Regions from separate parts of the Cupriavidus sp. genome, predicted to be linked through region 1. Evidence: predicted binding sites of a transcription regulator. Region 1 holds the regulator's gene; each other region holds the start of a gene.
The links. Region 1 encodes HrcA, which represses chaperone genes, less so after heat shock. Its sites were predicted from a motif close to TTAGCACTCNNNNNNNNNGAGTGCTAA; they were not measured.
Positions count from the first base shown of each region.

Region 1 (3,199 bases):
AGCGTGGCGTAGTAGTTGTAGCCCACCGGATGCAGCAGGTTGACGGTCTTGGCCGAACGCCGCACCACGATTCGGTCGCCCGGCAGCAGCGACGCCAGCGACTGCATGTCGAAGTTGACGCTGACATCGCGCGCACTGGCCACTTCGATCGTGACCTCGGCATCGTGCGGCAACACGATGGGCCGGTTCGACAGCGCATGGGCGGCAATCGGCACCAGTACCAGGCCCGACAGCGTCGGATGCAGGATCGGACCGCCCGCGGCCAGCGCGTAGGCGGTGGAGCCGGTCGGCGTGGACACGATCAGGCCGTCCGAGCGCTGGTTGTACATGAAATAGCCGTCGACGGAGACCGCCAGTTCGACCATGCCCGAGATGCCGGACCGGTTGACCACCACGTCATTGAATGCCAGCGCCGAGAAAATCACGGCTTCGTCGCGGATCACACGCGATTCGAGCAGCATGCGCGACTCGGCCTCATAGCGGCCGGCCAGCATTTCGGGCAGCGCGGTGGCGACGTCCTCCAGCGGGATATCGGTCATGAAGCCCAGCCGGCCATGGTTCACGCCGATCACGGGCACGTCGTGGCCGGCCAGCTGGCGCGCGAGCCCCAGCAAGGTGCCATCGCCGCCGAGCACCACCGCCACGTCGGCCTGCCGGCCGATCTCGTCGGGGGTCAGTACCGGATAGCCGGTCAGGCCCGTGGCCATCGCGGTCTCACGCTCGAACACCACATCCTGGCCGTTGCGGGAAATGCAGGACGCGATCTCTTCGAGCGGGCCTTCGATACCTGCGGTCGAGTACCGGCCCACCAGGGCGACGGTCTTGAACGGGGCGCGCAGGGCGCCTGGCTTGGAGGGGGCAGACATGGCGGGATTAGACCATACCGGCATGACCGTTGTCAGCTTTGGGTCATGCGCACACAACGTGACGCCAGAACCTTCCGGTTTTGATTAAAATCCCGACATCATGGACGAACGTTCGAAAACGCTTCTCAAGACCCTGATCGAGCGCTACATCGCCGAAGGGCAGCCCGTGGGCTCGCGGACCCTGTCAAAGTACTCGGGTCTGGACCTGTCGCCGGCGACCATCCGGAATGTGATGTCTGACCTCGAGGAAATGGGTTTCATCGCCAGCCCGCACACGTCGGCTGGCCGCATTCCCACGCCGCGCGGGTACCGGCTGTTCGTGGATTCGATGCTGACGGCACGCCCGCTGGAGGGCGCGTCCGGGCTGGCATCCGAGCTGGCCAACCTGACGGACCAGATCCAGGGCCAGATGGCCAACCAGCAACTCGGTCCGCAGCGCATGATCACGGCGGCCGCGCATACGCTCTCAAACCTTTCGCATTTTGCCGGCGTGGTAATGACCCCACGGCGCGCCCAGTCATTCCGGCAGGTGGAATTCATGCGGTTGTCAGACAAGCGCATCCTGCTGATCATCGTCAGCCCGGAAGGCGACGTCCAGAACCGCATCATCCAGACCGAGCTGTCGTACACGCCGGCCCAGCTGATCGAGGCCGCCAATTTCTTCAACGCGCACTATGCGGGCATGAGCTTCAACGCCGTGCGAGACCATCTGCGCGTGGAACTGCAGGCGCTGCGGCGTGACATGTCGGCGCTGATGCAGGCGGCCGTGGAGGCCGGCAGCAGTGCCATGGCCGAGGACAATGGCGAGCAGGTATTCATCTCCGGCGAGCGCAAGCTGCTGGAAGTGGAAGACCTGTCGTCGAGCATGGACAAGCTGCGCCGCCTGTTCGACGTCTTCGAGCACAAGACCAGCCTGTTGCAGCTGCTCGATGTGTCGAGCCACGCGCAGGGCGTGCAGATCTTCATCGGCGGCGAAAGCCAGCTCGTGCCGATCGAGGACATGGCCGTGATCACGGCGCCGTACGAGGTGGACGGCCAGATCGTCGGCACGCTCGGCGTCATTGGCCCGACCCGCATGGCCTACGAGCGCGTAATCCCGATCGTCGACATCACCGCGCGGCTGCTTTCCAGCGCGCTCAGCCAGAACTAGTGGCCCGGTCTGGCAGTCTTTCCCATACCGGCCAGATCCTCTGGCCGGCGACAACCCGGCTTTTGCCAGCGCCCCCGGCCTTGCAACGGAAACCCCATGACGTTTTCGCCTGAACCGGCATACCAGCACGGCCAGCCGCCGCGCACCGCAATCCTGCTGATCAATCTCGGCACGCCCGACGCCCCCACGCCCAAGGCGGTAGGACGTTACCTGAAGGCCTTCCTGTCGGACCCGCGTGTCGTGGAGATTCCGCGGCTCGCCTGGCTGCCGATCCTGTACGGGCTGATCCTGCCATTCCGCTCGCGTGCGTCGGCCCTCAAGTACGAGTCGATCTGGTTGCGCGAGGCGCATATGACCGGGTCACCGCTACTGGTCCATACCGAGCGCCAGGCGCACGCGCTGCAACTGCTGATGCAGAAACTTGGCCATGACGTGACCGTGGCGTGCGCAATGCGCTATGGCAACCCGTCGATCGAGTCGGTCATGGAGACGCTGCGCCGCCAGGGCACCGAACAGATCCTGCTGCTGCCGCTATATCCGCAGTTCTCGGGCACCACGACAGCCACCGCGTTCGACGAGGTGTTCCGCGTCATGTCGAACTGGCGCAACCAGCCCGAGATCCGGCTGGTCAAGCATTTCCACGATCATTCGTCCTATATTGCCGCGCTGGCCGCGCAGGTCCGCGGTTACTGGCTGCAGCACGGCATGCCGGACTTCGCGCGCGGCGACAAGCTGATTTTGTCGTTCCACGGCCTGCCGCGACGGTTGCTCGATCTCGGCGATCCCTATCATTGCGAATGCCTGAAGACGGGCCGTCTGCTTGGTGAAGCGCTGGACCTGCAGCTTGGGCAGTACCAGGTGACGTTTCAGTCTCGTTTTGGCAAGGCGGAATGGCTGCAGCCCTATACGGCACCCACGCTGGCCGAGTTGGGCAAGGTCGGCACCGGACGCGTCGATGTGTTCTGTCCCGGCTTTCCGGCGGATTGCATCGAAACGCTGGAAGAAATCGCCATGGAAGGCCAGACCGAGTTCCGCGTGGCGGGCGGCAAGGCGTTCCATTTCATTCCATGCATGAATGATTCCGAGGTATGGATTGCGGGCCTGGCCGACATTGCCCTGCAGCATCTGCAGGGTTGGCCACTGAAATTGCCGCATCCGCATGATCTGGAAGCGCGGCGCACGC
Region 1 covers NZ_DBHKYV010000035.1:77,568-80,766, reverse strand. Annotated here, with positions in the region: gene ACO550_RS30355 (NAD kinase) at 1-866, opposite strand, end outside; gene hrcA (heat-inducible transcriptional repressor HrcA) at 967-2,016, shown strand; gene hemH (ferrochelatase) at 2,113-3,199, shown strand, end outside.

Region 2 (3,199 bases), on a different contig from region 1:
CCACCATCAAGGATTGCCTGAAGCAGGCCACCCGGGTGGCCTGGGCCAACCCGGTCTGAACTGCCGGCGGCGCACGCCCTAGCGCCGCGTCGGCAGCGGAATGCGCTCCGTTTCACCCGGCACATGGGGGAAACGGTCGTCCTGCCAGCGCTGGCTGGCTTCCTCGATGGCCTCCTTGCTGCTGGCTACGAAGTTCCAGAAGATGAAGCGGCGGCCATCGGTGGGATCTCCTCCCAGCAGCATCACGCGCGACGGCATGGTGGCCGTCAGGGTCACCGCCTCGCCCGGCGTGAGCACCACCAGGTGCTCGGCCGGCAGCGTCTCGCCATCGAGTTCCAGGTTGCCTTCGACCGGATACACGCCACGCTGGACATGCTCGGGCGGAATCACCAGGCTGGCGCCCGCCTCCATCTCAATGGCCACATAGAGTGTGCGGCTGTACACCCGGACCGGCGACTCTGCACCGAAGGCATCGCCAGCGATCACGGTCATCCGCACGCCGGGCAATTCCAGCTTGGGCAGGGTGGCGCCGGGATGGTGATGGAACGATGGCGGATCGTTCTCATGCGGCTTGGGCAGCGCCACCCAGGTCTGGATGCCGTGCAGGCGCGGCCCGGCCTGCCGCGCGGCGTCGGGCGAGCGCTCCGAGTGGGTAATGCCGGTGCCCGCGGTCATCCAGTTCACGTCGCCGGGACGAATCACCTGCTCGCTGCCCAGGCTGTCGCGGTGCATGATCTCGCCCTCGAACAGATAGGTCACCGTGGCCAGGCCGATATGCGGATGCGGGCGCACATCCATGCCCTGCCCCGGCGCCATTTCCACCGGACCCATGTGATCGAAGAAGATGAACGGCCCGACCGTCTGGGTTGTGGCGGCAGGCAGCAGGCGGCGTACTGTGAACTCGCCGATATCCCGCACGTGCGGCTTCAGCAAGTGTTCGATAGCAGACATGAAAGACACTCCGGGAGATGGTGCAATGCGGCTGAAAAACAACTTCAGTGTAGCGAATCCTGCAATTCATCATCCCAATTTCGTGATGGATTCGTGTGAAACCGATTGACTCCGCGCCCCTCTAATCTTTCTGTTGACCGCGCGCGACCCGCCAGCCCTTGTGGCGTGGGAGCTAGGCGGAATCAACGGTGCCGGATCAGACTATTCAAAAATAGATTCTGATGAGTTGGAACTATCAACCCTATAGGTCTTCTAACTTAGCACTCGTCCGGTTCGAGTGCTAATATGCGTTGCAGTGCGGTGTCCTGTCAGGACACACCGGCAACCCACCGCCGGATGCGAAAGGAGTCATAGTGAACGCAGTCCTGTCTGCCGATCAAACCCAAGTTTCCCGCCGTCTGCCGACGGCGCCCCAGAACGCTGCCGCGAACAGTTTCGCGCTGACGTTTCCTGGCACGCTGGGCAATCTGGAAAGCTATATCCAGGCGGTCCACCGTATCCCGATGCTCACCCCCGAGGAAGAGCAGCGGCTGGCGCGCGACCTGCGCGATACCGATTCCGTCGATGCCGCGCGTCGCATGGTGCTGTCCCACCTGCGCCTGGTGGTGTCGATTGCCCGCCAGTACCTGGGCTATGGCCTGCCGCATGCAGACCTGATCCAGGAGGGCAATATCGGCCTGATGAAGGCCGTGAAGCGCTTCGACCCGGATCAGGGTGTGCGGCTGGTGTCGTACGCAATGCACTGGATCAAGGCTGAAATCCACGAATACGTGCTGAAGAACTGGCGCATGGTCAAGGTGGCTACCACCAAGGCCCAGCGCAAGCTGTTCTTCAACCTGCGCAGCCACAAGCAGGGTTCGCATGCCTTCACCCCGGAGCAGATCGAAGCCGTTGCGCGCGAGCTCAACGTCAAGCCCGAGGAAGTGATGGAAATGGAAACCCGCATGTCGGGTGGCGACATGGCGCTGGAAGGACAGGTCGACGATGGCGAGGAAGAGTTCGCCCCGATCGCCTACCTGGCTGACAACCATAACGAGCCTACCAAGGTACTCGAGGCCAAGCGCCAGGACCGTCTGCAGGTCGAAGGCCTGGAAGAGGCCCTGACGAAGCTCGACCCGCGTAGCCGCCGCATCATCGAGGCGCGCTGGCTCGATGTGAACGACGACGGCTCGGGTGGTTCCACGCTGCATGAGCTGGCCGACGAGTTTGGTGTTTCCGCCGAGCGGATCCGCCAGATCGAGACCGCCGCGATGAAGAAGATGAAAGGTGCGCTGGCGGCATTCGCCTGATCCACGCACACTCGCAGTCATGCAAAAGGCCGGTCCACTGGACCGGCCTTTTTGTTTGCCCGGGCGATTAGGCGATTGGGCGATTGGCGTTGCCGGAGTATCAGGACATCAGCGCCTTCAGGTCATGCGCGATCGGTTCCGGCCCCTGGCCGTGCCGGATGAACAGGCGCAGCTGGCCTTTGCCATCGAACACATAGCTGCCGGCGGAGTGATCCATCGTGTAGTTGTTCGGCGACGAGCCGGGCACCTTGGCGTAGTAGACCTTGAAGTCCTTGGTCACCTGCTTGAGCGCGGCCTCGTCGGCCGGGCGCAGGCCCAGGAAACGCGCATCGAACGCCGGTACGTACTGGGCCATCAGCGCCGCGGTGTCACGCTCCGGATCCACCGTGACGAACAGCACCTGCACCTTGTCGGCATCGGGGCCCAGCTGCTCCATGACCTGCTTGAGCTCGACCATCGTGGTCGGGCAGACATCGGGGCAATGGGTATAGCCGAAGAACATCAGCACCACCTTGCCCTTGAAATCGCCGAGCGTGCGGGTCTTGCCCGCGGGATCTTGCAGCGCGAAGTCCTTGCCGAATTCGGTGGCACCCGAGATATCGACGTTCTTGAACGACGGTTTCGGCTGGCCGCAGGCCGCCAGCAGGGCCGTACACAGTGCGAGCAGGCAGAGGCGACGCAATGGGGTCAGAAGCGGGGCCAGGAAGCCTTGGGCGAGATTCGGCATACGCGAAGTGACGGATTGGGAGGTAGGCCCGAAAGTATCGCCGATCACGTCGAAGGTGGCTTCCGGGCGCGGCAAGATGCCGCAGGCGTATCAGACCTGCGGCACGAACTTGAAGTAGTGGTCGACCAGCAGCGCGGCAAACAGCAGCGACAGGTACAGGATCGAATAGCGGAAGGTCCGCTGGGCCAGTTGGTCCGAGTAGTTGCGGAACAGCTTCCAGGCGTAGCCCAGG
Region 2 covers NZ_DBHKYV010000001.1:305,538-308,736, forward strand. Annotated here, with positions in the region: gene ybiB (DNA-binding protein YbiB) at 1-59, shown strand, start outside; gene ACO550_RS01405 (pirin family protein) at 79-951, opposite strand; gene rpoH (RNA polymerase sigma factor RpoH) at 1,305-2,240, shown strand; gene ACO550_RS01415 (SCO family protein) at 2,341-2,967, opposite strand; gene cyoE (heme o synthase) at 3,058-3,199, opposite strand, start outside.
Region 2: the regulator HrcA is predicted to act here: its motif matches at 1,209-1,235, upstream of rpoH (RNA polymerase sigma factor RpoH).

Region 3 (3,199 bases), on a different contig from region 1:
CGGCGAGCTTGGCAACAAAGCCAGCAAGGAAGGCAAGGATACCGATGCTGGAATGACGACGCTCCAGGTGCTTGGTGACATCTCCAACCTGGTTTTCAATGACCTTGCGGGCGCGTCCGCGACCGTCGGCATCAACAGCTCGAAAACATCATCGACAGCGACTGGCTGGTCCGAGAATATCAACCGCGTCGAAGCCGGCAAGATTCGCATGACGGCCCGCAACGACATCGAACTCAACGGCATGAAGCTCGGGGCCGATGAAGCAGAGTTGTCGGCCGGTGGCGATCTTTCCATGAATGCCGCGAAGCGTGGTGCGACGGAGGAGACTTCCTCCAGTTCATTCAAGCTCGGGGTTTCGGCAGGAGCATCGGTATCTGCCTTTGGCTCAGGCGTTGGCGCGTCGCTCGATATTGGCGGGTCCAGGGAAAACTCCAGCATGAAGCAGACGCAGCACACCAACACGACGCTCCATGCAAGGTCGGTCAGCCTGTCCTCCGGTGCCGACACGACGCTGTCCGGCGCCCATGTGACGGGCGCCAGTGTCGCGGTGAAGACCGGAGGAAACCTGAATGTCGAGTCCGTGCAAGACGTGTTGGACTCTGATCGCTCCCGGAATAACTGGGGCGTGTCCGTGGGTGTTGCCGCGGGCACCAATGGTGTGATCCCGACATTCTCCGCGCAGGCGGGCGGTGGCAGTGAGTATCGTGACGAGCGGACGACGGCAGCCCAGACCGGGATCACGGCGAAGGATGGACTGCAGGTCAATACCACTGGCGACCTGAATCTCAAGGGTGGTTATCTGGTTTCCGAATCGGGCGATGGCAGTGTCGATGTTGGTGGCTCGTTGAACGCAACCGGTGTACTGGATACGGTCAGCCAGGATGGCGGTTATGGCGGTGGCGGTGGTGGTTTAAGCCGCGCGGGTGTTGGCACGATCAACGCCTGGGGCGAAACGGTGGATGAAATCGACACAAGGACCATGCAGAACGCCACGATCGCCGGTGTGTCAATCCATTCGGCGGGCGTCAGCGGCACAGTGAATACCGACGCCGAGGGCATGTCCGAATCCCTGGTAGACAAACACACCTCGGGCAATTCGATCTCGTTCACGGTCGGAGTCAGCGATATCGCCTCAAAAGTAAAGGGCAGCAAGACCCCCAGGCCGGAGATCGATGGCGGCACGGATGGCTCGTTCCGGCAAATCCGGGATGACATGCCGACGCCGACCGCGCGGGCAGTACCTGCCGAAAGTCCGGCCACGCCGCGTTCTGGGCCGCGTTCTGGGCCGCATTTTGGGCCGGATACGCCTGACGCAAATGCGGGCACAGGGCCGGCAAGGGCGGACGCCGGCTCGCAAACGCCATGGGCCGATGCCAGCCCGGCCACGCCGTTGGATGGAAGGGCCGTTTCCGACAGGCCGCCTTTACACGCGCCGGTTACCGAGATTCCGAGGGCAACGCGCGGGGTGGCAACCCCGATTGCAGCCGGCGGCACGCGCGCCGAGGGGACGCTGACACCGACGGGTGTCCAGGCGCCGGTTCGCGACACGGTGGACGTTGCCAGGCCGGTCGTCCAGCCTCCGGCAATGGAAGTCAGTACCCCTGCGCCGGAACCGGCATCGGGAACTGCTGGCGGGGTGTCGGTGAATCCTTCCGTTGTGACTACGCGGGATCCCTGGCCAACAGTGACACCCGCTACGCCGTTCATTGGCGCGGTTGGATCGTCCAGCGGCTTACCCGGCTTCAACGGCAAGAGGCAGCACAACACAAACAATGGCCTGTCATTCCAGGGGGTGGGGCCGAATCCTTGACGCCAGCCGGTGCCGATGACGTCGCGGGTAAACCCCCATTAAGTCCGCGTCTTGAAATCGAAATACCCCGTCCCTATAATTAGCACTCGCTGGGGGAGAGTGCTAACAGCCCCTGCGGTTGACCAAAAACCTGATGGCCGTCGCAAAAGACGGCCATTTTGTGACCCAAAACTCATTTTTTGTATTTAGGAGTCCGTATGAACCTGCGTCCTCTGCACGACCGTGTGATCGTGAAGCGTCTGGACAATGAAACCAAGACCGCGTCCGGCATCGTGATTCCCGACAATGCAGCCGAGAAGCCAGATCAGGGCGAAGTGCTCGCCATTGGCCCGGGCAAGAAGGATGACAAGGGCAACAACATCGCCCTCGACGTCAAGGTGGGTGACCGCGTGCTGTTCGGCAAGTATGCCGGCCAGGGCGTGAAGGTGGATGGCCAGGAACTGCTGGTCATGCGCGAAGAAGACATCATGGCTGTCGTCAACAAGTAAATCGACGCCTGTCTCACCAGACATACCAAATTATTGATCGTCCCGCCGTTCGCGCGGGGCGCTCCATCCCGATCCGGAGATTCAGAACATGGCAGCAAAAGACGTAGTGTTCGGCGACGCCGCACGTGCCAAGATGGTTGAAGGCGTGAACATTCTCGCCAATGCAGTGAAGGTGACCCTGGGCCCGAAGGGCCGCAACGTGGTGCTGGAGCGCAGCTTCGGCGGCCCGACCGTGACCAAGGACGGCGTGTCCGTGGCCAAGGAAATCGAACTGAAGGACAAGCTCCAGAACATGGGCGCGCAGATGGTCAAGGAAGTGGCTTCCAAGACCAGCGACAACGCCGGTGACGGTACCACCACCGCAACCGTGCTGGCCCAGTCGATCGTGCGCGAGGGCATGAAGTTCGTCGCCGCCGGCATGAACCCGATGGACCTGAAGCGCGGTATCGACAAGGCCGTGGCCTCGGCAGTGGAAGAGCTGAAGAAGCTGAGCAAGCCGACCACCACGAGCAAGGAAATCGCCCAGGTTGGCGCCATCTCGGCCAACAGCGACGCCTCGATCGGCGAGCGCATTGCCGAAGCCATGGACAAGGTTGGCAAGGAAGGCGTGATTACCGTGGAAGATGGCAAGTCGCTGGCCGACGAGCTGGAAGTCGTGGAAGGCATGCAGTTCGACCGCGGCTACCTGTCGCCGTACTTCATCAACAACCCGGAAAAGCAGGTTGTTGCCCTGGACCAGCCGTTCGTGCTGCTGTTCGACAAGAAGGTGTCGAACATTCGCGACCTGCTGCCGGTGCTGGAGCAAGTTGCCAAGGCTGGCCGCCCGCTGCTGATCATCGCTGAAGACGTGGAAGGCGAAGCCCTGGCCACGCTGGTGGTGAACAACATCCGTGGCATCCTG
Region 3 covers NZ_DBHKYV010000008.1:117,802-121,000, reverse strand. Annotated here, with positions in the region: gene ACO550_RS13715 (two-partner secretion domain-containing protein) at 1-1,810, shown strand, start outside; gene groES (co-chaperone GroES) at 2,008-2,298, shown strand; gene groL (chaperonin GroEL) at 2,387-3,199, shown strand, end outside.
Region 3: the regulator HrcA is predicted to act here: its motif matches at 1,890-1,916, upstream of groES (co-chaperone GroES).